DNA from 2 places in the Alteribacillus bidgolensis genome. Region 2 is predicted to be linked to the other one. Evidence: a T-box and tRNA genes for the amino acid it is inferred to sense, from the RefSeq annotation. Region 2 holds a T-box; the other holds one or more tRNA genes.
What was found. The T-box of region 2 lies ahead of serS (serine--tRNA ligase). A T-box ahead of a tRNA ligase gene usually reads a tRNA of that ligase, here a tRNA-Ser.
Positions count from the first base shown of each region.

Region 1: it encodes a tRNA-Ser, which carries the amino acid that the T-box ahead of serS (serine--tRNA ligase) is inferred to sense. The anticodon was not compared.

Region 1 covers NZ_KZ614149.1:356,983-372,789, reverse strand. Annotated here, with positions in the region: gene CEF16_RS02020 (hypothetical protein) at 1-144, shown strand, start outside; gene CEF16_RS02015 (rhomboid family protein) at 170-1,717, opposite strand; gene CEF16_RS02010 (HAD family hydrolase) at 1,724-2,476, opposite strand; gene CEF16_RS02005 (hypothetical protein) at 2,615-2,797, opposite strand; gene CEF16_RS02000 (5-formyltetrahydrofolate cyclo-ligase) at 2,974-3,537, opposite strand; gene rpmG (50S ribosomal protein L33) at 3,777-3,926, opposite strand; gene CEF16_RS01990 (hypothetical protein) at 4,105-4,446, shown strand; gene CEF16_RS01985 (hypothetical protein) at 4,459-4,938, shown strand; gene CEF16_RS01980 (peptidoglycan D,D-transpeptidase FtsI family protein) at 5,056-7,077, opposite strand; gene CEF16_RS01975 (MFS transporter) at 7,175-8,458, opposite strand; gene CEF16_RS01970 (superoxide dismutase) at 8,723-9,334, opposite strand; tRNA gene CEF16_RS01965 (tRNA-Ser) at 9,739-9,833, opposite strand; tRNA gene CEF16_RS01960 (tRNA-Ile) at 9,907-9,983, opposite strand; tRNA gene CEF16_RS01955 (tRNA-His) at 10,009-10,084, opposite strand; tRNA gene CEF16_RS01950 (tRNA-Met) at 10,151-10,227, opposite strand; tRNA gene CEF16_RS01945 (tRNA-Asn) at 10,232-10,306, opposite strand; gene CEF16_RS01940 (DUF456 domain-containing protein) at 10,400-10,885, opposite strand; gene CEF16_RS01935 (Na/Pi cotransporter family protein) at 10,972-12,594, opposite strand; gene CEF16_RS01930 (DUF1189 domain-containing protein) at 12,856-13,638, shown strand; gene CEF16_RS01925 (NfeD family protein) at 13,672-14,313, opposite strand; gene CEF16_RS01920 (DUF1002 domain-containing protein) at 14,530-15,423, opposite strand; gene CEF16_RS01915 (hypothetical protein) at 15,535-15,807, shown strand, end outside.
Region 2 covers NZ_KZ614149.1:3,249,850-3,265,656, forward strand. Annotated here, with positions in the region: gene gyrA (DNA gyrase subunit A) at 326-2,860, shown strand; gene CEF16_RS16030 (YaaC family protein) at 2,993-3,934, opposite strand; gene guaB (IMP dehydrogenase) at 4,338-5,795, shown strand; gene CEF16_RS16040 (D-alanyl-D-alanine carboxypeptidase family protein) at 6,034-7,347, shown strand; gene pdxS (pyridoxal 5'-phosphate synthase lyase subunit PdxS) at 7,526-8,410, shown strand; gene pdxT (pyridoxal 5'-phosphate synthase glutaminase subunit PdxT) at 8,454-9,059, shown strand; T-box leader at 9,057-9,268, shown strand; gene serS (serine--tRNA ligase) at 9,416-10,696, shown strand; gene CEF16_RS16060 (Lrp/AsnC family transcriptional regulator) at 11,015-11,467, shown strand; gene CEF16_RS16065 (ABC transporter ATP-binding protein) at 11,513-12,535, shown strand; gene CEF16_RS16070 (ABC transporter ATP-binding protein) at 12,513-13,520, shown strand; gene CEF16_RS16075 (peptide-binding protein) at 13,615-15,405, shown strand; gene CEF16_RS16080 (ABC transporter permease) at 15,495-15,807, shown strand, end outside.

The sequences.
Region 1 (15,807 bases), 2.9 Mb from region 2:
GAAGAAATGTGGGGAGGTATTTACAAAAAATTATTAGAAGGAAACCGCAAATACCGATCGGAACATAAAAGAGGAATGCCGTTTATTAGCTGGGATGAAAAACAAAGAAAATTATCTTTATTCATTCATTACAGCCATTATTAAGAAATAAGTTTACCCAACGGAAAGTTTACTCTCTTTCTTTTAATAACTCTTCCACTTTTTCAAAGTTCAGCCTTTCATCACCTTTCGATTCATTTGTTTCTTTAGCACGAGCCAAAGCTAGTTCAGCTTTTTCATATTCATTTAATTCTATATAAACTAATGAAAGATTGTAATGGGCTTGTGGAAATTCATTTTCAAGTTCTGCAGCCTTCTCAAAGTATTGAGCGGAAGTTTCATAATCTTCTTTTTGAATCGATACATTTCCCATTAAAAAATAGGCCTGAGCATTGTCTTTATTTTCTAAGAGTGACTCCAAAATATATTCCGCTTCTTCAACGTTGTCCCTTTCTAAATGCTCTTGGGCGATTTGCAAGTCAAGCAGAGGAGATTCTGCTTTGCTCTCATTTGCATGCCCATACCAAAACAGTGTGCTGCTTAACACAGCAGTTAAGAAGAAAATAAAAACTTGTCTAAACTTCCAACCGTGTTTTGGAAGGTGTACAAATGCCGATGCTAAAAATCCACCTATTAAACCGCCAATATGTGCACCATTATCAACAGCTGGAACGATAAATCCAAAGGAAAGGTTTATGGCTAATATAATTAAAACATTCATTCCCATAGTACGAAAAAATAATTTTTGATGGATGAACCCAAAATATAATAATGCCCCAAAACATCCAAAAATTGCACCTGAAGCACCAGCAGAGATTTGTTCATTAAAAGTAAAACTTGCTAGAGAACCAAATAGACCTGCGATAAAATAAATAATAATAAACCGTGTAGTGCCATACATTCTTTCTACAGCCCCACCTAAATAAAATAACGCTAATGAATTCATAAATAAATGAAAAAATCCGATATGAAGAAACATGGCAGAGAAAAATCTCCACCACTCTCCTTCGATGATAGCTGGATTATATTTTGCACCAAAATCAATTAAAGTGAGTATATCGGTACTGCCGCCTGCCTGCTCTACTGCAAAAAATACGAGTAAAATTGAAACCAGCAGTAAATAAGTAAATCTAGGTTTTCCAAAAAGCAATAAATTTTTATCTTTTTTTTCTAGTTGTTCTTGCTTTCTAAAAACTTCTTTTTTAAAATAACGGGCATAAAACTGATGTTCTTCCGCCATTAAATCATGAGAGTTTTCCCAGTGTTGTTCAAATCCCATGGTTTTTAAGACATCCCCCGGTTCATCTACGGTAGATTGAGCGGAGTCTGATGCTATAAAAAAAGACTTCATGTTCTCTTCGTTTTCCCAATGCTGTACCAATTTGCTATTCAGATCCACTGGAGGATACGTTGAAACGTATATATTAAAAAATATTAATTTTCTAGCTGGTATTATTTTTTTTACTTTATTTAACATACGTTTTGCTTTTTCTTTATCTATTTCTAAATCTTTCATCCAGTCATATTCCACTTTCACGATACGTATCGCAGCTTTTTTGCCGTTTTGTTCTTTTTCTATCCACACCTGCTTATTATCAGGACTAATATCAATAATGCGTAAATCTTCTTTTATTACTAAATGGTATATAAATTTCCAAAAAAGATGGTTTGGCTTCACACACTGTCATCCTTTCAAATGGAGCGACCAGTAGAGAAATTGAGCGGTTTCAGCAAGAGAAAAATGTTCAGCAGCTGGAGGACATCCTCGAGTTCTTTTTTCATTGCGTGTATTTAAAAATATTGCGTCCCACTTTGCAGCGATTGCTCCCTGCACATCAAGCTTCCACGAATCACCTATAAACAAAGCTTTATTCTTCTCACCGTTTATTTTCTTTAAGGCAAGGTCAAAAATATCCTGTTCGGGTTTTTCTGCCCCTGCGTCTTCGGACACAATGAGATGTTCAAACGGAATATACTTATCTATGTCTAACTGAATCACTTTACGTTCTTGCGTTTCCCGTTTTCCATTCGTTATAATACCCATGTTTATTTCTGCTTCTTTTAATGTGTTCAGTAGTTCATGAAGCCCTTTATAAGGGACACTATAACCAACCACCACTTCTTCGTACTGTTCGTGAAAATTTTTTGCACTATTTGGTTCAACCGGCAGTCCGAATGTTTCCATCGTTTTTTCATATCGAACTTTTCTATATGCGTCATGAGATAATTTATTGTTTTCAAAATTCTCCCAATAGTAATCGCAATTATATTTAAACGTACGAAACCAGTCTTTGATATTTATGGACGGCAGATGGTCATATTTTTGATTCAATTCTTTTAACGTCTCTTCAAACGTATGCATGATAGCATGTTCAAATGCTTCTTCGTGACTGAATAATGTATTATCTAAGTCAAAACAAATTGTATTCCATCGCATATTACAACTCCCCCATCTCCATATTATAGCAATGCATCTTCTCCACATCGAATAATTTACTTTTGATTATGTTTTTGAAAAGGAAAAAAAGGTCCCCTGTCTTTGTATTAGACGGCGACCTTTCATATAAATCATATTTTATTGTGTAGAAAATGGGGTGAGCATATACTTTCGTACTAAAGGAATACGTAAAGCAATAGTCACTGCCACACGCCGTAAAGGACGGTTTAACAAGAAGAAATGAAGAAAACGTCCTCTGAATTGCATCATTAGAAAAACTATAACAAAAACCGTAATAATCACTTTCCAGTTTCTAAACATGACTCGCCCTCTTTTTACCTGTATATTTTGCAGATTTGCTGCGTTTTATACACATAAAAGCGATAGTCTTTTTTAATTTGTTTCCATACCTTTTTAGATCAACTGCCTCTTCTGGTTAAACAATTACCATACGATCTAAACAATTACCATACGATCGTTTATGATAATATGTCACCCTAGCGAATAATCCCCGTTTCTGTGATCAATGCAGTTAAAGGTATGTCATGCCCTTCACTAGGAACGTAATCAAACAATTGGAAGTCTAGCACCAAAGAGCACGTGGTAACGTTTAAACCCTCTAAAAAACGATCATAATAGCCCCCGCCAAAACCAATTCGGAATTTTTGTTTATCAAAAGCAAGCCCCGGTACAATAATTAAATCGAAACTTGTTTTAATTATGAGTCGTGTTAACGATGGATCAGGTTCTAAAATGCCGGCAAAATCCTCTCGTGTTTCATTAAAAGAGTTTATTTCATAAAAATCTAATGTTCGGCGTTTAGGATTTACTTTTGGCACCGCCATTATTTTACCTTGTTCCCAGCCCTTTTCGATGATTGGTCTTGTCTCTACCTCATTATTGGCAGCCATCGTTATAGCAACCCTGGATGCCTCTTGCCACATGTTCCAACGAAATAAGTGATCATACACATTATTACTTTTTGTATTTATTAGATGAACCGGTAATTCTTCAAATTGATTTCTAATATGTAAGCGAAAATCTCTTTTTTGATTCATCATGTTACTCCTTGCTGCGTAACTTTATATGAATTAGAAAAACTACGATTTTCATCAAGTTCAAATGGTGAAAATCGTGGTTTGTTTTATACTATTAAAACTTAAATTTCTAACCGTGTAAAAAAACTTAGCTAATCGCCAAGTCTAAATGGCAGAAGCCTTTGTCTTCTTATACGTTACTCCTTTATAAAAGTAAACGTTTCAAAGTATAAAAAAAGCAGAGGAGCATTCCCTCCACCTGCTTATTTTGTTTCGCGATGCACAGTGTATTTGTTCAATCGCGGACTAAATTTTCTTAGTTCAATGCGTTCTGGGTTTTTACGTTTGTTTTTAGACGTAATATAATTACGGTCGCCTGACTCTGTGCAAGCTAACGTTACTTGTACACGCATGACGCATTCCCTCCCCGTTTTTCATCTTCTTTCATACTTAACAATAATAGCAAATACACGACTAGCTATCAAGTTATAATTACAAAACCACCTTCATTTAACGAAAACCATTCTCCTTTTATGAAGAAGCATGTATAATATTCTTAGAAAAACTTGGGATTTTACAATCGGAGGAATAATGATGGAATGGTTAATTATTATGTTACTCTTAGTAAGTTTAATACTATTTAGTTGTTCTTTTTTATTAAAAAACAAAGATCAAACAAAAAATGAATTGGAGCAATTGTCGCTAAATATGATGGGGGAAGTATACCACATAAAAAAAAGACTCCAATTGTTAGAAGAAGAATTACTTACAACGGTAAAACCTAACCCGCCTGTGAGCCGTTCAAAAACAAATAAAGAGCTGGTCAATGAAGCTTATAAATATTTTCAGCAAAACATGAGCGTTCATGAAATTGCTGCTGCTATGCAATTAAAGGAAGATGAAGTGAAGTACTTGCTAGCCAGTCTGCAATAAGGAGGTTTAAAAATGAATAGAAAAGGGGTTCAAATTTTTGCTGCTGGTTGGTTTTTTGCTGCATGTATTGTTTGTATTTATTATTTTATTTTCGCCCCTAATACATCAGCTGAGCCTAAAAATACTTCTTATCAAAATGCTGAGAAACATTCCATTCAGCAGATGGAAGAACAAGAAATTATTACTTTTCTAGAGGCAGAAGGATTTACTGTCTTACATAATAAAGAGGCAGAAAAACTAGAGCAAAACAAAGAACCACAACAAAAAGAAGACTCAAATGATTTTCCTACTCATGCTGTTTTACATATAGAAGAAGGAATGAATAGTAATGATGCTGTGTCATTGCTTCATCAGTTAAATATAATTGAAAACATAGATACTTTTAAAAAGGAACTGCAAAATAGTGAAGCAGCTACAAATATTCAAGCCGGTTTTTATAAAGTGAATAGTGACATGACGGAAAAGGAAATTATTACGAAGATAACAAAATAGCATTAGAAAAACTCGGCTTGCCGCCGAGTCCTATGGCGGTAGACGTAGTTTTACTTATACTTTGATCCTTTAATAAAAGGCTGATGACAGCTCAAAAACACTGCCATCAGCCTTTTTTTATTCGTCTGTATCATCTGGTTCGATGTCCGGACGGTCTTTTCTTAAATCAAAATAAGCATCCAATGATCGTCTTGCAATGGCATTAGCAATACCGCTTGTTCCGCCTGCAGAGTCTTTATAGACGTATGGCACAATAACAGCGATGGCTACTTCTGGATCGTCATATGGAGCATACCCAATAAAAGCTTGGTTATTTCCTTCGACTACCCTGTTTGATCCATCCTGGCGAATTCTTATTTCTGCTGTACCAGTTTTTCCAGCAGCTACATATTCTGTATCATTAAAATAAGAGCGCGCCGTTCCTCTGCTCCCATTTGTTACTCGCCACATCCCTTCTTGAGCCATGTTGATATACTCATTATTTATATCTACTTTATTCATAATTGTAGGCTCAAACTGCTGGCGAACTGCTCCAAGTTTAGTTTTATCTGCACTAGCTTCGCGTATTTGTTTAACAAAATGAGGTTTCATACGATAACCATCATTTGCAATCGTTGAAACATATTGAGCAAGCTGCATCGGGGTGTAGGTGTCAAACTGACCAAAGCTAAGATATAAAAGATTACCTGGACTTGCATTCCCTCCATTTATGCCTGTAGATTCAAATGGAAGGTCCACACCTGTTTCTGCTCCTAACCCAAATTGATCATAATAGTAGCGGAAAGTATCATAAGCTTCATTATATTCGGTCGTATTCCAGGTTTGACTCACACCATAATTATAGCCGGCTAATTCCATTGCTATGTGTGCCATGAACACATTTGAAGACCTTTCAAGCGCCGTCAAGTAATTGACTGGCCCCAAATTAGACACAGAGCTTATAGGCGGGGTGTAAGGTATATTTAACGTTCTATCGACCACGACTGAATGTTGGTTAATTACACCTGTTTGTAAGCCCAACATTACAGTAGCTGGTTTTACGGTAGACCCCATTTCAAACGAGCTCGAAATAGAGCCAAGGTGATCAGAATACCCGGAAACGGACAATATTTCTCCCGTTTGCGGCTCCATCAATACCACATATGCCTCTTTGTCATTAATAAAGCTGCCGGTGGAGCTGTCTACTTCTTCATCAATGATGGTTTCAACTTCTTGCTGCAGGGCCATATCAACCGACAGAACAAGGTCATTCCCACGGCTCCCATTACTTTCTTTCCCAGAATTATTTGATTTATTAGCGCTTAAGATTTCACCTTTATTACCTCGAAGTGCTTCTTCATAATATTCTTCGAGAAAACTCGTGCCTACCTCATCGGATCTATCGTACCCTTTGGCCAAATATTCCTCAAGATTTTCTCGCGGAATAGCTCCTGTACGTCCAAAAAATCGAGGAAAAGCATCTTCATATAAATACTTCCGGTTTGCATCGCGTAAAATGTCAACTCCTGACAAGTTATCCAACCGTTCGCTTATGCTGTGGGCTTCTTCTCGTGACAGTCCTTTTTTAATTCGCTGTGGAGAATCATAATAACCACTTGTCATTTCTCTCCAAATTGCTATAATTTCTCGTTCCTCATTTAATTCATCTAACTGCTCATCTGTAATTCGCTTCAACTGCAGGTCATACAGTTCATCATCATCTTCTATTGTGTTCCTATCTTCTTGAGTAAGTAATTCAGCAGCCTCTTCTGGATGTGTCACCAGCCAATAGTCTTTTTTATCTCGCTCTGGAATATTCTCCATCTCTTCACTGTCAACTTCAATTAATTTACTCAGCTCTGTCGCAATACGTATCCTTTCGTCATCAGGGACATCTTGTTCATTTGTATATGTAAGCGATAATACGAGTTCATTATCGACAATGAGTTCCCCGTTTCTGTCATACATAAGACCACGGGGCGCATCAATTCGAGCTGTTTCACTGCTTGTTTGTTCAAGTTCACTTTCAAATTCATCGCCTTGAACAATTTGGATAAAACCAAGTCTTAAAATTAATGCCGAAAACAATATAAAAACAGCAAAGAATAATAAATTTAACCGGAAAGGAATTCGATTCTTTCCAACTTTATTTTTTGCCACATCTATTCCTCTCCCTTTACCAGCTATCGTAAAAATGGTGAAGTGCAACCTTCCTTATTTTAGCACTAAATGAAACAACAAAAAAGAGGAGAACCTCTCAAGTGAGAGAATCTCCTCCTCCGTTTTCAGGCATTCCACTATTCACTTCTTTTTTATTTTGAAGAAATCTTGTGTCAATACCTTTTATAACAAAATAGATAAAAAAGTGACCAGATCCACAAATCACCATAAGGATAGGAATAATTTGTTTCTCATCTAATAAAGAAATGCCTAATAACAATAATAAGATAGACACCGCTCTGCCACCATTAATAAACCATTCTTTTGTAATCAAATACTCAATCCGAAGGGGGCCTGCACTTGAAGCTTTTCCTAACACATCATAGGTTAAAGAGACATATGGCACAAGGAGCATGGGATAAGCAGCTGAAACAATAACTCCATATGTCATTAAGAGAGGATAAGCGGGATTAAAAACGATAAGAAAAACAGCACCAAATAACAAAATCCCTCCAATAAAAATGGCTTTTTTACGACGTGAAGGTTTTAAGAACCTGCTTACCAAAAAATAACCTGCAAAAGAAACTGCAGACGTTACTAAACCATAACTACCAAGAGCAAGTTCACTATTTGTTGCCATATAAACCCACAGAACGATGATAAAGACAAATATACCTTCTCTTAATCCTTGTATAAAATGGGAATAGAGGATTTTTCGCCATGCCAAGTTTCTTTTTATTTCTTTGGCAGCTGCTGGTATTTTTAATGGCCCCTCAGCATGCCGGTGTTTCATCTTTAAACTTAAAAGTACAGCCATAATAAAGAGGAAAAATGATATAAAAAATATCATTTTATATCCTTGTGTATCAGGCATCCATGTAATAATAGCCCCTGCACTTATCGGACCGATCATCCCCGCAAACGAGGTTAACAGACCTGCAAATCCATTAAAAAAATCACGAGTATCCGGTTCTGTTATTTCGAATGTGAGAACATTATATCCAAGCCAATAAAAACCAAATCCCATGCCTAGTAATGCCCCTAATAAAAGAAGAATCGTTTCAGCTGATTCTCCTGCAAATAAAACAGTTAAATAAAAAGCAGTTAGTATAAAAACACCTAAACGCAAGGAAATAATGCGATCAGCTTTTTTTGAAATATAGCCGGCCAATAAAAAAGCAACAGGTTGAGTTGTCACGGATGCCAGTTGATATAACGCGATATCCGAAACTTCACCGGATTGCTTCCATAAATATATATTTACAAACGTATTGGATAAGGATATAGATATAGCATAAAGACCGCCGATTACTAATAATAATAATAAATTTTTCGTCACTTGTACATTTCCGAGTAAAATTCTTGTAATTGACTTAGCCATCGTGCCCCACCCGCCTTGACCATATTGTGCCGCAAAGTCAAGACGGCTATGCACTATGAGCTGGAACTACTGAAATTGATCTTCAGAACAAAAGCACTGGCTTCTCGAAAGAAAGTTCTGCTAAGAACGTAACGTCGTCCAGTGACAACGCTGAATTGGCAAGCTAAATGCAAGATCAAATAAAACGGAGTCAGAAATCCTCAATAAAAAATGTATTTTCTAGACAGCAAAAAACCGCCGCTATTTGGCGGCGGTTTGATTGATTTATTTTGCTTCGCTGTAACGCTTAGATACTTCGTCCCAATTTACTACATTCCAGAATGCTTCTACATAGTCAGGACGACGGTTTTGATATTTAAGGTAATAAGCATGCTCCCAAACATCAATGCCAAGAATAGGTGTTTTTCCTTCCATAATCGGAGAATCTTGATTAAGTGTATCTTGAATTTCAAGTTCGCCATTATTAACAACCAGCCAAGCCCAGCCAGAGCCAAAACGGCCTAGTGCAGTATTTTTAAATTCTTCTTTGAATTTATCTAAGCTTCCCCATTTACTGTTAATAGCATCTCCAAGTTCTCCACCAGGTTCACCGCCGCCATTTGGGCTTAGAATCTGCCAGAAAAGAGTGTGGTTAGAGTGGCCGCCTCCATTATTTCGTACTGCAGTACGAATGCTATCCGGAAGCGAGTTTAAATCACTGATAAGCTCGTTCACATCTTTTGCAGCAAGTTCATCTTGACCTTCAAGGGCAGTATTAAGTTTTGTTACATACGTGTTATGGTGTTTCCCATGGTGAATTTTCATTGTTTCTTCATCGATATGTGGTTCAAGAGCGTTTGGTGCATAAGGTAATTCAGGTAGTTGATGGTTTGCCATTGTTCAATCTCCTCCTTAAAAAGGTTTGTTTTTTGGTGTTTTTCTTGCTGAGAACTCTTGAATAGAAGCGATGCACCTACAAAACATAACAGTTTCATAAGTCTGCCATTTTTAACGTTACCAAAATCTTAAATTCTTTTCAACAATTATGAAACTTCTCGAAAAAACACCACATATACAGTACCCCAGTTATTACGGAGTTAAACATTGAAATACTAAGGATCAGTGAATTTTTTATGGTAAAACAACGCTAAATTAAATAAGAAAAGACTAAGGATTCCGACAATTTGACTTGGCCGGAATCCTTAATTACTTTCCTAAAGAATAAAAAAGAGAGGTAAAAGAGTAATAATATACTTAATATACATCCTTGTTTAGGTAAAAATTTATGTGTGGCGTATGTATGGCGGAGGAAGAGGGATTCGAACCCCCGCGAGCCCGTAAAGACTCCTGGCGGTTTTCGAGACCGCTCCCTTCAGCCGGACTTGGGTATTCCTCCGTTTGCCTTATTATCCTATCATTCAGTAAAAACAGTAAACAAAAAAAGCACGATTATCATGCTTTTTATAAAATGGTGGACCCTGTAGGACTCGAACCTACGACCGGACGGTTATGAGCCGTCAGCTCTGACCAACTGAGCTAAGGGTCCATATTATAAAATTTTGAACAAATAGTGGGGCGGTTGATGGGAATCGAACCCACGAATGCCGGAGCCACAATCCGGTGCGTTAACCACTTCGCCACAACCGCCATTTAGGAATAAACTTCCCGTTTTTTTCCAATGTGTTTTTAAAACTAGTTTAATTTTTAATAATATGGTAGCGGCGGAGGGGATCGAACCCCCGACCTCACGGGTATGAACCGTACGCTCTAGCCAGCTGAGCTACACCGCCAAAATGGCTCCACAGGCAGGATTCGAACCTGCGACCGATCGGTTAACAGCCGATAGCTCTACCACTGAGCTACTGTGGAATTTTAATTATGAAGATAAGCAATCCGTTTTTCAACGACAATAATTATATTATCATGGTAGCAACACCTAGTCAACAACTTCATCCAATTTTTTTATATAATTTTAATAAGAAGATAAATCATATTTGAAATTAATACAATTCCTTTTAATAATACACTTACAATAAAACCAGCGACAGATCCAAATCCGACTTTCCCTATTTTTTTCCACGATTTTTCTCCTGAAAACACCTGCCCTATGATGGCTCCGGCGATTGCACCAATGAGAATACCAATAACCGGGATGATAAAGGGACCGATAACAATACCAATTAAACTGCCCCATACTGCAGCTTTTGTTCCACCGCTCTTTTGTATACCAAAATAATTAACAGCATAGTCAACGAAAAATAAGAAAAAGGCTATTATTCCTTGAATAATCCAAAAAGACACATCAAAATTCATAAACCCTTTAATATATCCTAGTATAAGTACAGCTGCTCCATAAAATAAACCGCTAGGGACAATTGGGTAAACAACACCTATTATTGCAAGGACATAACATATTGCCGCTAAAATATACAATACGGTATCAAACATAAAATTTATTCCTTCCTGTTATGACTAGTAACACGGGATAATTGAAAAGAAGGCATCCTTTTTATTGGACACCTTCTTATTATACATTATTCTTCCTCTAATACTACTTCTGCAATATTAACGGAATGATCTCCAACTCTTTCAAGGTTGCTGACAATATCAACAAAAATGATCCCTGCCGAACCAGAACATTTACCTTCATTCAGTCGTAAGATATGCTTCTTCCGAAGTTTACGTTCCATCTTGTCTATTTCTTCTTCTTGTTTTACTACTTCTTTTGCTTCTTCTAAATCATCATTTTCTAACGCGCTTATTGCATTTTTTAAAGTGTTTATTGTTAAATCAAACATTTCTTCCAAATCAGCATACGCATCCTCTGAAAGTGTTACTTTGTTTGTGAGCTGATAATCAACGAGCTCGACTAAATTTTCCATATGATCACCGACACGTTCTAAGTCACGGACGGTATCCATTAACAAAGAATGCATTCTTGAATTTTCATCTGATAAAGATCGCTCAGAGATCATTACTAGATAATCGGTTATTTTTCTATCTAAATTATTGATCGCTTCTTCAAATTGAACAGTTAATTCGGAATGCCGTTTTTGATTTGTTTTCAAATAATTTCTAGCTTCTATAAGTCCTTTTTCAGCAAACTCTGCCATACGAAGTGTCTCCGACTTTGCCTGTCCTAACGCAATCGAAGGTGAACGCTGTATAAAACTGGTATCAAGGTGCTTCGCTTTATATTCAATTTCTGTTTCATTACCAGGTATTAATTTTGTAACGAGTAGAGCAAGCAAGCCAACAAATGGAATCTGAAGAATTGTATTCGATACATTAAAAATTCCGTGTGCAAAAGCAATCGTCATCGGCTTATTTAAATTCAGCCAGCCTTGCAGATTCTCAATAAAAGCAGTGTACGGAACTAATAAAATAATAATAATTGTTGCCCCGATAAGGTTAAAAATAACATGCGTAAGGGCTGCACGTTTTGCTGCTACGGAAGCACCTAGAGCAGCCAGTACAGCTGTTATTGTTGTACCAATATTATCACCGAATAACACTGGAAGAGCAGCATCCAACATAAGGGAGCCCTGGTCATAAAGTTCTTGCAGCAAACCAATGGAGGCAGAAGAACTTTGAACAGATACGGTAAATAAAGCACCTATAACTACACCCAAGAGCGGATTTTCACTCATATTAAGAGTTAATTCTTTAAAGCCTTCTAAACCTTCTAAAGGCTCTAATCCATCTCCCATTAAGGAAAGACCAAAGAAAAGAGCGCCGAACCCGAAAATAACTTGTCCGTAATTGTTAACCTTCTTATTTTTAAAGAAAAAGATAAGAACTGTTCCTAAAAATAAAATAGGTAAAGCATAATCTTCAATCTTAATACCAATAATGAAAGCTGTTACTGTTGTTCCGATATTTGCTCCCATTATAACCCCAATTGCCTGCTGAAGGGTCATAAAACCAGCATTAACGAGTCCAACGGTCAAAACTGTAGAACCACTGCTTGATTGAATCAATACCGTTACAAAAATCCCGGCCAGTACACCCATAAAAGGATTGCTTGTAAACTTGTCCAAAATTTCTCTCAGCCTGTCTCCAGCAATTTTTTGAAGACCGTCTCCCATAAATTTAATTCCAAATAAAAATACACCGAGACCACCTAAAAATGTGAATAAGATTGTTTGAAGATCCACATCTATTCATCCCTTCGATTAAAATTATATCCCCTTTTTCGACAAACCTCTTACATCGTACTTATACAATATTGAGGAATTATTTAATTTTTGTAAAGATTTTATTAAGATTTTCATTTATAAAGGTATCGATTTGCTGTTGCTCATAACTTTAAGAAGAATTTAACAAACACTGCCCCTTGTTTCGTCTTTTCAACGAACAAGTCCTTTTTTCGTTAGAAATATTAAGGTAAAATAAAACGGCAGAAAGGAGATTGTGTTGTGAACATATTCCAAAAGTTTTTAAAAAGTTTATACTCACCAATGTATATCGGCCGTTTCCGGTTTCAAGGAATTGGTAAAACCATTGGTTATGTGTTTTTCTTAATGTTAATTACTAGTATTCCTGTTAGCGTATTATTTACAAACACTATTTTTTCGACAGCCAATAAAGTAGAAAATGCACTTTCAGAAGAAATCCCAGACTTCCAACTGCAAAACGGCCAACTTCACTCGGAGCAAAAGGAACCTCAAATATATGAACATGAGAATGAAACCATTGTTTTTGATGCATCCGGAGAAATAACTAGAGAAGATATAGAACAAGAAGAAAACACTACTGCGTTACTGCGTGAAGAGGTAGTAATAGCAGAAGATGGCACAATACAAACGTTTCGGTATGATCAAGCTGGAAATATTCAATTATCAAAAGATGATATCCTAACATTTGCGGATACTTTAAGTGGATTGTTTCCCATATTGATTCCTGTTGTTTTGCTATTACTTTATTTATTTTCAACTGGCTTAAAATTTATAGGAATATTTGCCCTTACTCTATTTGGGTTATTAATAAGAAAAGCCGCTCCGATTCGTTTAACCTATCGTCAAATTTGGATTATTTGTGCTTATACAGTGACACTGCCTACTGTCATTTCTGCACTTATTGATGTGTTGCCATTTCAATTGCCGTTTGCTTTCACACTCTATTGGGCCATTGCATTTTTCATGTTATACAATGTTTACAAAAAATTACCAAAACCAAAAAATGCAGCAGTATCAGAATAAAAAAGAAACTGGTTTTTGTTCCAGTTTCTTTCTTTATTCGTTATTATTTTCTTTTCTCTTTACCAGTATTCTTGTTCCATCTACAGATACGACGACTATTTCTTCACCGGACTCAATCCATTGTCCACCGCTTGTCGCACTATATTGATCTCCTTCAATAGTAATCGTTCCTATCGGACGGAAGGGTGTGATTGTTTTTCCTTCTTTTCCTTCGAGTGCTTTGTATGTGTCACTCATTGAATTATACCCCTGTTCCCCGCTCAACCGATCTCTAAGCGTTATCTTTGACCATAATTTTCTTCGAGGAAATACTTTTAAGAAAAGTCCTGCAGCAAAAAGGCCTATTATAAATCCAAATACAACTAATATACCATACGTAATGTTCGGTGTCGGAACAGCTATGCCAAGCCCCATAAGCAGCGCACCTAATACAGCTATCGTTCCGTCACTGATAACTTTTCCATCTAATATAATTAAGCCAAGACCAGCAGCATATAAAATAAGAATCCACATACTAGATGCTGAGTCAATATGAACAGAAAAGAACAAACTCATAAAAGCTATTCCTAAAACGGCAAATAACCCTTTTGCTTTTACTAACATTTCCCCTGTTAAAAAAACGGTCCCAAAAAACACAATTAAAAACCCAATACTTGCATAATTTAACAGTTCCATTATTTTTCAGCTCCTTTTTGAGCATAAATTCAATAGAGTTCAATTGAGTATACGTATGCAGCATTAAACCGTTTCACTTCTATTTTATCCTTTTTTCCATAGATTTTCACGATATAAAATCCAAAAGAAAAAGTCGGCTTAATAATCACATTAAAAACCTAAAAAAACAAGGCTTGCACGATAAACTGTGCAAACCTTTTTTTAAATTATTTTTTGTTAAGCTGATTCGTTTTCTCCGCCAAACCAGCTTCTGAGTGAATCAATTAATTCATTAATAAAATCTAAAAAGCTGGAGATAAACGATTGCGTATCTTCCCGATTTAAGAATTCGTCTAAATTATCTCGTATATGTGTGATTTGATCTTGCACTTGGTTCCAATCGATATTTAAATTTTTCATACGATTAAACAAGGAAACAAGTCCTTCCATTTCCTCATCTGTTAACTCAATACCCATTTCATTCGCAATTCTCTCAATTAAATCGCGTAAATCTTCTTCTGATTCAACTGGTTGATCACCGATTTCTTCTTTAATTCTTGTGATGAGCTCTGTTGCTTCTTCCATACCTATACGTTCCCCAAGTTCCGAGGTTTTTACCATTTCCTCATTAGCCACTTTTTTCTGCTCTTCAGGAATATCGATGTCGTTTTGAATTTCATACGCTTTAATAATACCTGTAAGAGCTGCGGTACCTGATACATCAAAAGGAGCGGTTATATAAACATCTGCATCCTCAACCCCCGCTGTGACTAACGTATTGGCATATATACCTTCCGTCACTTTCGTAATATGATTCGTTTCCACATTAATTCCTTTGCCTTCATTGCCTGCTGTAATTTTGGAAGACGACAACGCTTTACTCCCAATATCAGAAGCATCCATGTAATCTCCTAAATAGTCGTGTTCTTCTTCATTTGTTACTGTTACCACTTCGACGTCCTCAGCCACATCCATTTCTTCAAGCAAACTGCTTCTTTGCTTTTCACTTAGGTCTTCACCTAAAGTTACTGTAACTTCTCCTTCTGCAGCATCTGCAAACGCAGCAGAAGGAACACTAGCTATAATCACTGAAGTTATAAATCCGAGCAATACCCTATTCCACATTTTCATTTATAATCCAACTCTCCTTTTTTCAACTTGTCCAACTTTGAAGCATAAAACACTATATTACTCATACGTATACATTATAACTTTTATGAATGTAATGGAGGATTAAGGAAAATGAAAAAACTGTTATTTTTTCTTCTTTTTTTACTAGTTTGTACTTCCATATATTATGATATAACTGAAGGTACATTATTTACACCACCGATGGAATCAGATAGCAGTTCGACGTCCCTCCCTTCTTCTGATACCTTAGACGACCAAAATAAAATAGAAGTTACAGTTGAACCTGGCCAAACCGTATTATCTGTTGTTGAAAAGCTGCATGACGGCCCCGTTCCAGCTTCAATCGAACAAATCAGCAGCGACTTTGAGAAATTAAATAATGGT
Region 2 (15,807 bases):
CAGGGCGCTTGTCCTTTGCTTAAGAAGTATTGAAATGTAGATTACAGCGCGAGCCCCCGGTCGTTTAGAGGCCGAAAAGCGTACGGTTAATGATCAGCATCGAATGTTATTTTTAGGGCGCTTGCGCTTTTCTAATCAGATAAGAAAGTATAAAATTTTGCGCTTTGATGTCTAGCTTCAGCGCCCAGCCTCTCGGGGTTAAATAACCTCCAGTCATTAAAGGCAAAGAGCGCCTTTATTGCCTGGAGAACATTTACCTGTCGAGGCTGACAAGGGCGCGTGCGCTTTTCTTATCACAGCTCCAAAATTTTGGGAGGTTGCAGGAATGGCAGAGAACGAATCAAGAGTAACAGAAATAAATATTGGCCAGGAAATGCGGACATCTTTTTTAGACTATGCTATGAGTGTTATTGTCAGCCGTGCACTTCCGGATGTAAGAGATGGCCTTAAACCCGTCCACCGCCGCATATTATATGCGATGAATGAACTAGGTATGACACCGGATAAGCCATACCGAAAATCTGCTCGTATCGTCGGTGACGTGATTGGTAAGTATCACCCGCATGGTGATTCTGCCGTGTATGAAACGATGGTCAGAATGGCACAAGATTTTAGTTATCGTAACATGTTAGTGGATGGTCACGGAAATTTTGGTTCAGTTGATGGTGATGCAGCTGCAGCAATGCGTTATACTGAAGCGAAATTGGCCAAAATTTCCATGGAAATGGTACGTGACATTAATAAAGATACGATTGACTATCAAGACAACTATGACGGAAATGAAAAAGAACCGATTGTCCTTCCAGCCAGGTTTCCAAATTTACTTGTTAATGGTGCAGCAGGGATTGCTGTTGGGATGGCTACTAATATTCCCCCGCACCAGCTTGGTGAAGTTATTGATGGAGTGCTGGCACTCAGTAAAAATCCTGATATTACTGTACCTGAATTAATGGAATATATACCTGGACCTGATTTTCCAACCGGTGCTTCCATTCTTGGACGCTCTGGTATTAAAAAGGCGTACCAAACAGGCAGAGGCTCGATTATTATTCGAGCAAACGCTTATATTGACGAACAAAAGAGCGGTAAGCAATCGATTATTGTGGATGAATTACCGTACCAAGTCAATAAAGCGCGATTAATAGAAAAAATTGCTGAACTAGTAAGAGATAAAAAAATTGAAGGTATCACGGATTTGCGTGATGAATCGGACAGAAATGGAATGCGGATCGTTATTGAAGTCCGAAAAGACGCCAATGCAAATGTATTGTTGAATAATTTGTATAAGCAAACGGCCCTTCAAACAAGCTTCGGAATTAATATGCTTGCATTAGTAGACGGCCGTCCGCAAGTATTGAACCTAAAAGAGTGTTTGAGTTACTATCTTGAACACCAAAAAGAGGTAATTAAGCGCCGTACTGCTTTTGAATTAAGAAAAGCAGAAGCAAGAGCCCATATTTTAGAAGGTTTGCGAGTAGCTTTAGATCACTTGGATGAAGTAATTGAACTAATCCGCAGCTCGGAAACGACAGACATTGCACGAAACGGATTAATGGAGAAATTTTCTCTCAGTCACGATCAGGCCCAGGCTATTTTAGACATGCGTCTGCAGCGTTTGACAGGTTTAGAGAGAGATAAAATTGAACAAGAATACAAAGATCTTTTGGAAAAAATTAAAGAATTAAAAGCTATTTTAGCAAGTGAAGAACGTGTGCTCGAAATTATTCGAGATGAAATAGCTGACTTAAGAGAAAGGTTCAATGACGAACGCAGAACTGTCATTACCGCAGGGGAAAACCAAATTGAAGATGAGGACTTAATTCCTCGTCAAAATGTTGTTATTACAATTTCTCATTATGGTTATTTAAAACGTATGCCTATTGATACGTATCGCAGTCAAAGACGCGGCGGCCGCGGTATCCAAGGGATGGGAACAAACGACGATGATTTTGTCGAACATTTATTTACAACAAGTTCTCATCAAACGATTCTCTTTTTCACTAATAAGGGGAAAGTGTATCGGTTGAAAGGTTATGAAATTCCTGAATTAAAACGAACAGCTAAAGGGATTCCGATTATTAATCTCTTACAAATAGATAAAGATGAAGAAATTAGTACAGTGATTCCGGTTGAAGAGTACTCAGATGAAGCATATCTATTTTTCTTAACCAAAAAAGGGATCGCTAAACGGACGGCACTGTCTGCTTTTTCGAACATCCGCAAAGGCGGTTTATTTGCAATCAATGTCAGAGAGAACGATGAACTTCACGGTGTCCGTTTGACAAGGGGGAATGAAAACCTCATTATCGGGACAAAACTCGGTATGGCTATCCATTTTAATGAAAAAGACGTAAGGTTCATGGGGCGTACGGCGACTGGTGTTAAAGCTATTTCCTTAGTTCAAGATGATGAAGTAGTTGGCATGGATATTTCTTCTGAAGATAAAGACGTATTAATGGTTACAAACAAAGGGTATGGAAAACGAACTCCGATCGATGAATTTAAGATACAAAATCGTGGCGGAAAAGGTCTTAAAGCATGTAATTTGACAGAACGTAACGGTGATCTTGTTTCCATGAGATGTATATCAGAAGATCATGATATTATGGTTATGACTATTCATGGTGTTTTAATACGTATGGAAACCCAAGAAATTTCTCGACTTGGCCGTTATGCCCAAGGAGTAAAATTAATCCGTCTTGCTGATGGCGAAGAAGTCTCTACCGTGGCACCAGTTGAAACTCCCGAAGAAGAACCAACCGAACCAAGCGAAACAAACAGTCAAGAAACATTAAAAAATCAAACAGAAGAAGAATCGACTACTTCTTCTACAGATGAAACCAGTAATTCTAACGAATAAGAACAACCTTCGGCTCATAGCCGAGGGTTTTTTACGTTTTTAATAAAAGTTATTGGTTAAGCAAAACGACAGTATTTAACACAAATGAAGTTAAAATATCTTTCTAACACGACAAGAAAGATGTACTTTTTTTTAAACAAAGAAAGATTTAAAAAGAGAAGGAACTTTTTCACCAGCAATGGTTAAATATGTTTTAATCATGGGGAAATCCTCTGAAAACTGCTGTGAAATCACCTCTCCCCACCATTCTCCTTCATACCTGCAAATCATGCTTAAGTTATATAACAGTAAGTAATGTATACATAACTCAGGTAGATAGCAGTATTTAGATGGAAATGACGGTGGCAGGTAGAATTGATCATTGTGCTTTAAAAGAAGAGATTTTTGATCATTATTGATTGATTTCACTTTAAAAGTAATAGATGAATCACTTACGTTAGTGACGTGTTCGGTGGGTATGTTTATGTTTTCAAGCGCTTTAGAAAAGGATTCAACATCTTCTCTTTGAATTTGTTTGCTTGTTTGTATAGTGAAAAATGAATCTTGTACATACACTTCATACAAATCCTCTGTTCCCCTCACTTTAAAATAGAGGGAGGCCATACCTTCAATGAGCAAAAGCAATTCCTTCATTTTCCATTTTTCTCCTGGTGAATGTTCCACGTGAAACAGATAATTTGAAAAATGAGGGAAAAACCCTCTTTTTTGAATTTTGATTTCATCATCCATAAAGGTATACCCTTTCCTTTTTCTTTTTCTTGCCGTAACTCCATGCGCTAATACTTCAACAGATGCAGGGTAACAAGGATCTTCTATTAAAACAAGGCCTTTTAACAGGTGAGTAAGTCCATAAAAAAGAAGAAGAGGTTTTATCAATAAAGAAGAATTGATACCTTCCATCCAATAATTTCTTCCAATCAGCCATTCATAATGAAAAACAGAGGTATTTTGGTAACTCCAAGTATAGGCTTCCTCTTTAAAAGCAGGCCGAAGCTGATAGCTATGTAATAGCCAGCGGCGCAGTACTTCTTGTGATTCGAAAGGAGAGTAATAAGAAAAAAAATCTGTATGCATGGTTGTTTTAAATCCTCCTTTTATTGGCAAGTCTCTCCTTCCCAAGTATTTTTGTATTACAACATTCAAAGGATTGTTGGTTGCGTTTTCATTACTGTTATGATAATTGTTATGTTCCTTAATAAGCATTTTTGAATCTCATCATATTCCCTTCAGTTAATTTTTCGGAATGTTTAAACTTATTTCTTTTACTCGTGCCATCCCAAAAAAAATGATAAGATATTAGAAAATATCAGGAATAAAGACACACTAATTGTTTAAATTAAAAATCTTAAATAGTTATCATTTATTTTAGTTTGAACAACAGATGAGTTATTTATGACGGGTGGTTTTCTAGAAAAAAGCGCTTAGTCACGTACACCTATTCTGTCTAAGAAAACATAAAAGAAAGGATGAAATAACTGTGAGAGAAGACAAGTTTACTAAAGAAGGCTTGACGTTTGATGATGTACTGTTGGTTCCGGACCGTTCAGATATTCACCCGCGTGACGTATCAGTGAAAACCTCTCTTTCTGAGAAATTAAATTTGAATATCCCTATTATTAGTGCCGGGATGGATACCGTTACAGAAGCTTCATTAGCTATCGCGATTGCTCGAGAAGGTGGATTGGGTATTATTCATAAAAATATGTCTATTGAAGAGCAAGCTGAGATGGTAGATCAGGTAAAACGTTCGGAAAGCGGTGTAATTACAGATCCTTTCTTTTTAACACCAGAACGGCAAGTATTTGATGCAGAACATTTAATGGGTAAATACCGTATTTCAGGGGTACCTATTGTCAATGAAGATCAAAAACTAGTTGGTATTTTGACAAATCGAGACTTGCGTTTTATTGAAGATTATTCCATTAAAATAGAAGATGTCATGACAAGTTCCAATCTTGTCACAGCACCTGTTGGCACCACTTTAGAGGAAGCAGAAAAAATTCTTCAGGAACACAAAATAGAGAAACTTCCTCTTGTAGAAAAAGACCAAACGTTAAAAGGTCTTATTACTATTAAAGATATTGAAAAAGTTATTGAATTTCCTCATTCCGCAAAAGATGACCAAGGCCGTTTATTAGCAGGGGCAGCTGTCGGTGTAACGAATGACGCGTTAAAGCGTGTGGAAGCTCTAGTTACCGCAGAAGTTGATGTTATTGTCATTGATACAGCACACGGTCATTCGCAAGGCGTTTTAAATAAAGTGAAAGAAATTAGAGAAGCATATCCCAGCTTAACCATTATTGCAGGAAACGTAGCCACTGCAGAAGGAACGCAAGACCTTATTGAAGCAGGTGTTGATGTGGTGAAAGTTGGAATCGGTCCTGGTTCCATTTGTACTACACGTGTTGTAGCAGGCGTAGGAGTGCCGCAGATCACTGCTGTGTATGATTGCGCTCGTGAAGCGAGTAAATATGATACGCCAATCATCGCGGACGGCGGTATTAAATACTCTGGAGATATTGTTAAAGCATTGGCAGCGGGAGGCCATGCAGTGATGCTTGGCAGTATACTGGCTGGTGTAACGGAAAGCCCGGGGGAAACAGAAATTTATCAAGGCAGACAGTTTAAAGTGTATCGCGGCATGGGTTCTATGGGAGCGATGGAACAAGGGAGCAAAGATCGCTATTTCCAAGAGAATAATCAAAAATTAGTGCCTGAAGGTATTGAAGGGAGAATCCCTTATAAAGGGCCATTGTCTGATACCTTGCACCAATTAATTGGAGGTATCCGCGCGGGTATGGGTTACTGCGGAACTGAAACCCTAAATGATCTCAGAGAGAATGCTCGTTTTACCCGCATTACCAATGCTGGTTTAAGGGAAAGTCACCCCCACGATGTTCAAATAACTAAGGAAGCTCCTAACTATAACTTATAAGACCTGCCTATAATTAGTTGCTGCCTCAAAAAGATATTTCTGAATAACGAAATTGTTGTCTTTCTTAAAGAGAGAAAACTCCTCAGAAATATCTTCTTTTGAGGCAGTTTTTTTCTTTTCCCGGGAAATATTGGCGTAAGCAGGAAATAGGTCTCATGTCTATCTATTTTTTTACTTTTACCTATGATAAAATATCGTTTGTGCAAGAAGACCGTGGGGGTGCAAGATTTTGAAAAGAATGAATTGGATAAAAAAAAGTGTTATTTTTTCTGTATGTATAAGTATTCTATTTGATTCAGGGCATACAGTTTCAGCTGCAGAGCCTGAATTAGAAGCAGATTCAGCTATTTTAGTAGAAGCAGAAACTGGAAAAATTGTTTATCAAAACGATATAGATTTGGTTTTGCCGCCAGCGAGTATGACTAAAATTATGTCAGAGTATTTAGTACATGAAGCGGTTAATAATGGAGAAATTTCTTGGGATGAAGAAGTTGACATCAGCGATAAAGTACGGCAGCTGTCACTGGATACGGCACTTTCTAACGTTCCTTTGCGGCAGGATGAAACATATACAGTCCAAGAGTTATATGAAGCAATGGCCATTTATTCTGCGAATGGGGCTACGGTAGCTTTAGCTGAACACATTGCCGGTTCAGAAAGCAATTTTGTAAATACGATGAATGAAAAAGCAGAAGAATTAGATTTAGAAGAATATGAGTTCGTTAATTCAACTGGACTTAATAATAGATCAATGAACGGAGCTCATCCAGACGGGACAGAAGCTGATGCTGAAAATATGCTGTCTGCAAGAGCTACCGCCATCCTTACGTACCATTTATTAAATGATTACCCAGAAGTGCTGGACACGGTAAGTATTGTGGAAAAAACATTTAAAGAAGGTACAGAAGATTACATAGAAATGCAAAATTGGAATTGGATGCTTCCAGAGGGGCCGATGCCATACGAAGGTGTAGACGGGTTAAAAACTGGTTTTACTGACCTGGCTGGTAACGCTTTTACTGGAACGGCTGAAAGAAATGGACTTCGCTTTATATCTGTAGTGATGCGAACCGAATCAAGAGAAGCACGTTTTGAAGAAACGGCTAAATTACTTGATTATGGTTTTGATGATTTCACGTTTGAAGAGGTTGTGGCAGAAGGAGACCAGTTTGAAGAACAAGAAACAGTTCCTGTTACAAAAGGAAAAGAAGATGAAGTTACCGTGTCTGCAGGTGAATCTTTGTCTGTTTTAGTTGAAGAGGGAGAAACAGAAAACGTGAATACTGTAGTGTCATTAGATGAAGAATTACTCAATGAAGAGGGGCAGTTAGAAGCACCCATTGAGTCTGGGACAGTTATTGGCACTGTTACGGTGGAGGAAGAAGGAAATAATTACTTGAAAGATAACATGGCAGACAACAACCAAGTACCATTAGTCGCTGAAGAAGATGTTGAAAAAGCAGGATGGATAGCATTGACCTTTCGCGGTATTGGCAGTTTTTTTGGAAGTGTGTGGAGTAATGCAGCCAGTTTTGTCAGAGGTTTATTTTAATAATAAAGATTGGGTGACAGAATAACAGCAAAAACCGGAAAGAAGAGGATAGTACTTTATTCTCTGAAAAGGTAGTGTTACAATAATTATCATAATAAAATCGAATCTGTATGCTTGTGATTTATTGGTAAACAATACTAAATAAATATATTTTTCGATTATGCGGGAGGAATGAAAGATGGCAGATAGAGGTACAGATAGAGTTAAACGTGGAATGGCAGAAATGCAAAAAGGCGGCGTCATCATGGACGTTGTAAACGCTGAACAAGCAAAAATTGCAGAAGAAGCTGGAGCTGTAGCGGTTATGGCTTTAGAGCGGGTACCAGCAGATATTCGTGCTGCTGGAGGAGTAGCTCGTATGGCTGATCCTACAATCGTAGAAGAAGTGATGAGTGCTGTATCTATTCCAGTAATGGCTAAGGCACGCATTGGTCATATTGTTGAGGCGAGAGTTTTAGAAGCTCTTGGGGCAGATTATATTGATGAAAGTGAAGTATTAACTCCCGCCGATGAGGTATATCATCTAGATAAAAGCGAATATACTGTACCTTTCGTGTGCGGTGCCCGTGATTTAGGCGAAGCTCTTCGACGTGTCGGGGAAGGTGCTTCCATGCTTAGAACAAAAGGCGAGCCAGGGACAGGAAACATTGTAGAAGCTGTACGCCATATGAGAATGGTGCAGTCTCAAGTGAAAAAAGTTACTGGTTTATCAAAGGATGAATTAATGACAGAAGCGAAAAACTTGGGAGCTCCTTATGAATTGCTTTTGGAAATTAAAGAAAACGGAAGGCTGCCTGTTGTAAACTTTGCAGCTGGCGGTGTGGCTACTCCGTCAGATGCTGCGTTGATGATGCAGTTAGGAGCAGACGGTGTATTTGTTGGCTCCGGTATTTTTAAATCAGACCAGCCTGATAAATTTGCACGAGCTATCGTAGAAGCAACAACTCATTATGAAGATTATGAATTGATCGGACGTCTGTCTAAAGGTCTTGGAACGGCAATGAAAGGAATGGAGATTTCTAATCTTGAGCCTTCCGAACGTATGCAGGACCGCGGCTGGTAAATCCGCCCTCAATAAACAAATTTAACATGAAGGAGGGTTAACCATGTTAAAAATAGGAGTACTCGCGTTACAGGGTGCTGTTCGTGAACATGTTAACTGTTTACATGCACCTGATGTGGAAGTGAAGATAGTAAAACGTGTGGAAGAGCTGGAAAAACTTGATGGTTTAGTATTTCCCGGCGGAGAGAGTACAACTATGCGCCGTTTAGTTGATAAATATGGTTTTTTTGAACCGCTTCGACAGTTTTCCGAAGCGGGAAAACCGATTTTTGGTACTTGTGCAGGTTTAATTTTAATGGCTGAAGATATTAAAGATGAAACACAAAGCCACCTTCAATTAATGGATATGGAAGTGCAAAGAAATGCTTTTGGCCGGCAGCGGGAAAGTTTTGAAACAAAGATTTCTGTCAAAGATGTAGGGGTAGATGTCGAAGCAGTATTTATTCGTGCTCCACTTATTACCGGAGTAGGAAAAGAAGTAGAAATTCTTTCCGAGTTTGAAGGAGAAATTGTTGCTGCCAGACAGAATCATTTATTGGCTTGTTCGTTTCATCCTGAATTAACAGAGGACGCACGATTTCATCAATACTTTGTACAAATGGTAAGAGAATCAAAAGAAGCAGCTGCTGATTCAATGGCATTGACATAAAAAGCGTTGAGGGGCAATAGTAATTGCATTTCTGACACCCAGAGAGCCGGTGGTTGGTGCGAACCGGCTGCAGAATGTAATGAATCCTGCTCTGAGCGAGAGAGTGAAAATAAGTAGTTCTCTCCGTTTCATCCGCGTTACAGGATCCAAAGAGGCAGAGATTTTTCTTTGCAAATTGGGTGGTAACGCGGGTAATTCCCGTCCCTGCAAGAAAAGGGACGGGTTTTTTTTATACCTTAGGAAAGTTTAACTTTGTTAAAGGATCAAGGTATAAGCAAAACTACTGCTTCCGCCATTTGGACTTGGCAGTAAGCCGAGTTTTTTAATGCAACTATAGATAAAAGGAGGAACTTCCTATGCTTGATGTTAAAAGACTTCGTAATAACTTTAACGAGGTAAAACAAAAGCTGGATAAACGGGGAGAAAATATTAGTGAAATTGATAAATTTCAAGAACTAGATGAAAAACGAAGAACGCTTATCCAAAAAACAGAAGAGTTAAAACAGCGGAGAAATACAGTTTCACAGCAAGTAGCTCAGCTAAAAAGAGAAAAGAAAGACGCTGATCATTTGATAAAGGAAACAAAAAAAGTTTCAGCTGATATTAAAGCATTAGATGAAGAATTAAAGCAAGTTGAAGAAATGCTGAACCATCTCATGCTTCGTGTTCCAAATGTTCCTCATGAAAGTGTTCCATACGGGGAAGATGAGACAGATAATGAAGAAATTCGACAATGGGGTAAAGTCCCTTCCTTCCCGTTTGAAGCGAAAGCCCATTGGGAACTTGCAGATGAATTGCAAATGATGGATTTTGAAAGAGCTTCTAAAGTAACAGGAAGCAGATTTGTGTTTTATAAGGGCGCTGGAGCAAAATTAGAACGTGGATTAATTAACTTTATGATGGACTTACATGAGGAAGAGCACGAATATGAAGAATTGCTCCCTCCTTACTTGGTTAATCGTGATAGTATGACAGGTACGGGGCAGCTTCCAAAATTTGAAGAAGATGCATTTCAGATTAAAGAAGAAGATTACTTTTTAATACCTACAGCGGAAGTGCCAGTAACAAATTTGTATCGTGATGAAATTTTACAAGCAGATGATTTACCGATTGCATACGCTGCTTACAGCGCTTGTTTTCGCTCCGAAGCAGGTTCTGCAGGAAGAGATACGCGTGGTTTAATTCGTCAACATCAATTCAATAAAGTGGAGCTTGTTCGTTTCGTAAAACCAGAAGATTCGTATGAAGAATTAGAAACATTAACAGGCCATGCAGAAAAAGTTCTTCAGCTTCTAGAACTTCCATACCGTGTTATGAATATGTGCAGCGGAGATCTTGGTTTTACTGCAGCTAAAAAGTATGATATCGAAGTGTGGCTTCCAAGCTATGAAGACTTTAAAGAAATTTCTTCTTGCAGTAATTTTGAAGACTTTCAAGCGCGTCGTGCTAATATACGTTTTAAACGAGATCAAAAGTCTAAAACAGAATTTGTCCATACATTGAACGGTTCTGGTCTTGCCATTGGAAGAACAGTTGCAGCTATTATGGAAAATTATCAGCAAGAAGATGGCAGTATAAAAATTCCTCAAGTTTTGCGATCATATATGGGCGGCAAAGAATTTATCAAAAAGCAATAAAACGAACGAAAAAGAAGGCGGGTGTGTATAACAGCCTTCTTTTTATTTTTCCTGTACGTAAAGTATTTATAAACTTCAAGGGCACCCGATTTTGTGTAATAGGTTGAAATGATAGAATTCAATGGCAAAATATAAAGTATATAAAATAAAGATTCGAAAAAAACTGAAAACTGTATTGCAATATTTATTATAATTACTTATAATAACTTTGATTGCAGGTAATGTACGAATTTATTAACAAACAGATTAAGTATTTATTGTTTTCGTAAAGAACGAAAAGAGATTCTTTTAAAATAGTAAGGAAATGAAGTGAGGTATATGAAAACTTTAGACCAAACTGATCTCTTAATTCTAGGTTACCTTCAAGAAAATGGGAAACGTTCTTATAGTGAAATAGCTCGTTTTCTTGACGTTAGTGAAGGGACTGTGCGCTCACGTATAAATAAAATGTTGAAAAACAATGTGTTTGAATTTATTATCCATACAAATCCAAACAAAGTTGGACTGAAAGTTCAAGCGATTATAGGCTTATCGACAAAACTAGGAAAGCAAGAAGATATAGCTGAATACCTGAATTCCTATTCAGAAGTTCGATTTATTGGTGCTTTTTCAGGAAAACATGATTTAATTATACAAGCTTACTTCCGAAATAATGAGGATTTAGTCAAATTTGTCAATACGGAACTATCGCAGATTGACGGGATTTTAAATGCGGATGTAAATGTTGAATTAAAACAGTACAAAGATTCGTTTTCGTATATACTCCCCTAGAAAAGTGTGCGAAAACAGGAAACGATAAATATGCGGGGTGTGTATATGAGCAATGAGCCACGGCTTGAAGTGAATGGATTAAAAACATATATTACATTTGAAAACAAGAAACAAGCGAAAGCGGTCGATGGAGTGGACTTTGTCATACATAAAGGAGAAACAACAGCCTTAGTCGGAGAATCAGGAAGTGGAAAAAGTATGACTTCTATGTCGATTATACGACTTATTCCAGAACCGTCTGGCAAAATTATAGAAGGCTCCATTAAGCTTGAGGGAAAAGATTTACTTAAGCTTTCCGATAAGCAAATGGAAAAAGTGCGAGGGAACGAGATTGGAATGATATTTCAAGACCCTCATTCTTCTTTGAATCCTGTGTTTACAGTAGGTATGCAAATAGCTGAACCGTTAAGAAAACATAAAAAAATGAAGAAAAAAGAAGCATACAATAAAGCTGTCGATTTATTAGTAATGGCAGGTCTGCCCGATGCAGCCCAAATAGTAAATATGTATCCCCATCAATTATCAGGAGGAATGGTACAAAGGGTAGTCATTGCTATCGCTATGTCTTGTGATCCAAAACTGATTATTGCAGATGAACCGACAACTGCTCTAGATGTTACCATTCAATCCCAAATTCTTGATTTGATGAAAGACCTGAAGGATCAAACAAATTCGGCCGTTCTTATGATTACCCACGATCTTGGAGTCGTTTCCGAAGCGGCAGATAAAGTCATGGTGATGTATGGCGGCCAAATCGTAGAAAAAGCTTCAGTGAAAGAGTTGTTCTGTAATCCAAAGCATCCTTACACGATTGGACTTTTAGCAAGTATACCTAGGATAGAAGATGAAAAAAAAAGACTAGAATCTATTCAAGGAACGGTACCGCCTTCCCATGCTTTTCCGGAAGGGTGCCGATTTGCACCAAGGTGTAAGCATGCTATAGAAGCTTGTACAAAAACAGTACCAGAACTAATTGAAACTAACAATGATCATGAGGTTCGGTGTATTCTGTATAGAGGGGAGGAGACTAAGCCCCGTGACAATCATGAACAGCGAAACACAAACTAATTCTCTTACACCATCAGAGACAAAAGAAAAATTAGTAGAGGTAAAAAATCTCAAAAAATATTTTCCTGTGAAAGGCGGCATTTTAAAAAGAACAATTGGGCACGTAAAGGCAGTAGAAAACGTAACTTTAAGCATTTATCAAGGTGAAACGCTTGGTCTCGTTGGAGAGTCAGGATCTGGAAAGTCAACACTTGGTCACTTAATTTTAAAACTGCTTGATCCTACGGAAGGCAAAATAATTTTTAATGGCAAGGATATTACAAGCTATTCTCAACGAAAAATCCGTCCTTATCGAAAGAACATGCAAATGATATTTCAAGATCCATATAGTTCACTCAATCCTAGAATGAGCGTAGGAGATTTAATTGAAGAGCCGCTCATTCTGCATGATAGATTGACAAAAAAGGAACGACAAAACCGGATCATTGAGCTTCTGCACACTGTAGGGCTAGATGAAGAAACTCGGTTTAAATACCCGCATGAGTTTTCCGGAGGACAGCTCCAGAGAATTGGAATTGCCCGTGCCCTCTCCTCTCGCCCTTCATTAGTTATTGGAGATGAACCTGTCTCACTACTAGATGTTTCTGTACAGTCGCAAGTTCTTCATTTAATGAGTGATTTGCAAATAAAGTTTAACCTTACATATTTATTTATTTCTCATGATCTAAGTGTTGTAAAACACATGTGTGACAGGATAGCAGTCATGTATTTAGGCAGAATTGCAGAGGTTGCTCCTAAGCATTCATTGTACAAAGAGCCGCTTCATCCTTATACAAAAGCACTTATTGCAAGTGTCCCAGGTGTAGATAGAAAGCGAGAAAAGGTAAAGCTTGAAGGAAATATGCCTAGCCCGTCAAATCATCCTGCTGGCTGTCCTTTTCATACTAGATGTCCGGAATCACATAATCGTTGTACAGTAGAACGGCCTGAATTAATAAATATGGGCAATGATCATTATGTTGCCTGTCACCTATATACAGAATAAGACCAAAACGTTCAGCAATGAAACAGGAAAATCTTACGTCAAAAAGGGAGAAAAAGCCAAGTTCTTCTAATGAAAAGATTAAGGGGGGAATAAAATGAAAAAGCAAAGTTTGCAGTTAATTTTCATTGCACTGATTTCCTTTGGATTTATCCTTGCAGCTTGCAGCAGGGAAGATGAACCAATCGAAGAAGAAGTGACAGGTGCAGGCGAAGATCCGACAGAAATAAAAGAAGAAACGGTGGAAGAACCAACCGGGGAGCCCCAACAAGGCGGAACGATTACAGCCGCTATGTATTCAGCGCCAGGCGGACAATTTAATCCAATTTTTTATGAAGATGCATATGAAAATAATATATTGTCTTTTACACATGATTTTTTAGTAGCTCAGGACGAGAACCTGGAATTCACCCCAGAATTAGCTCATGATTGGAAGTTTAATGAGGATCAGACGGAAATTACTTATTTTCTTGAAGAAGACGTAACCTGGCATGATGGAGAACAATTTACCGCAGATGATGTCGTATTTACTTTTACCTCTATGGCAGACCCCGAGTACATTAATTCGGGCGGATTACGAACAGAATTTGTAAATAAGCTTGTAGGATATGAAGAATACGCAGCTGGCGAAGCTGATGAATTAGAAGGCGTTCAAGCCGAAGATGATTATACGGTCACCTTTACATTTAAAGAACCGAATGTAACTGCACTGTATAACACAAGTTTTCCGATTATTCCTGAACATGTTTTCTCTGATATAGCAGTCGAAGATATGGCTGAACATCCTGCCTCCACGGATGCTGGTGAAGTGATAGGTACAGGACCATTTAAATTGACCGAGATGCAGGATGGAGAGCAGTACATTTTAGAAAAACATGAGGAGTATTGGAAAGGAGAACCGTATCTTGATAGGATACAGTGGCAGGTAATTGATCAAGAAATTATGACTGGTATGCTTGAAAATGGAGAGCTTGACTTAGTGAAAGATCCTGGCGGTGTGCCAAAAGCAGACATAGAAACAGTAAAACAAATGGAACATATTACAATGTTTGAACAGCAAGACTTAGGGTATCAATATCTTGGCTTTCGACATCACCGTGGACCAAATGATTCTGTAACAGATAAAAGTACATGGGAACCAAACGAAAAAGTGCAGGATAAAGAACTTCGCCAAGCTATCGCACATGCCATTAATCGGGAAGGCATCATTGAAGGTTTGTTGTATGGAAGCGGTCAAGTTTTGAATGCTCCTTTCCCTGAAGCATCCTGGGCTTATGATCCGGAGGCTGTACATCAATATGAATACAGTGAAGACAAAGCAAATGAACTTCTTGATAATGCAGGATATAAAGACACAAACGATGACGGATTCCGTGAAAATCCGGAGGGAGAAGAGTTTGTATTAAACCTTGATTATCCTACGGGCAACAAAGTGCGTGAAGATGCTGCTCCGATAATTAAAGACAACCTGGAAAGTGTAGGATTAAAGGTTGACCTGCGCCACCCCCGTGATGCGTCTGCTCACTTTGTAGAGCTGGAAAAAAACAATACCGATTGGGACATGTATTTGGCAGGATGGGGGCTTGCTTCTGGTGATCCGGATCCAGATCCTCTTCATGGATCCGAATCAGCTTATAATTATTTACGTTGGGATAACGAAGAAAGCGATAAACTTATTCAAGAAGCAAAACAGGCACCTGAAGCTTTCGATTTGGAGTTTAGAGAAAAAAAGTACGCAGAATGGGCTGCGTTATTTTCTGAAGAGCTTCCAGAAATCCCGCTTTATTCCGAAAACAATGTATTTGCTCACAACAGCAGTTTACACGGTATTACAAAAAAACCTCACACGATCGTGGATAATTCCCACGAATGGTGGTTGGAACAATAATTTAAAACAAGGGGGGGTATGGCTGAAATGTGGCCATACGCCTATTACAAACAGCATATCTATGTGCTCAAAGAGGAGGAAAAGAAATTATGTATATCTATGTTATACGCAGGATCCTTCTTTTTATTCCTATGTTGATTGCTGTTTCATTTATTGTGTTCATGCTTGCTTTTATTGCCCCAGGTGATCCGCTCACAGGAGAACGTATAGACCCATCGGTGGATACTGAAGTGCTGGATCAACGACGTGAAGCTTTAGGGATAAATGATCCCTTTTATGTGCAATACTTTCATTGGCTCGGTTCTGTGGCAAAAGGGGAATTAGGAAACTCTATAAACTATAATGGCCGCACCGTAGAAGGGCTGATTCTATCTAGGATAGATAACACTCTATACTTATCTG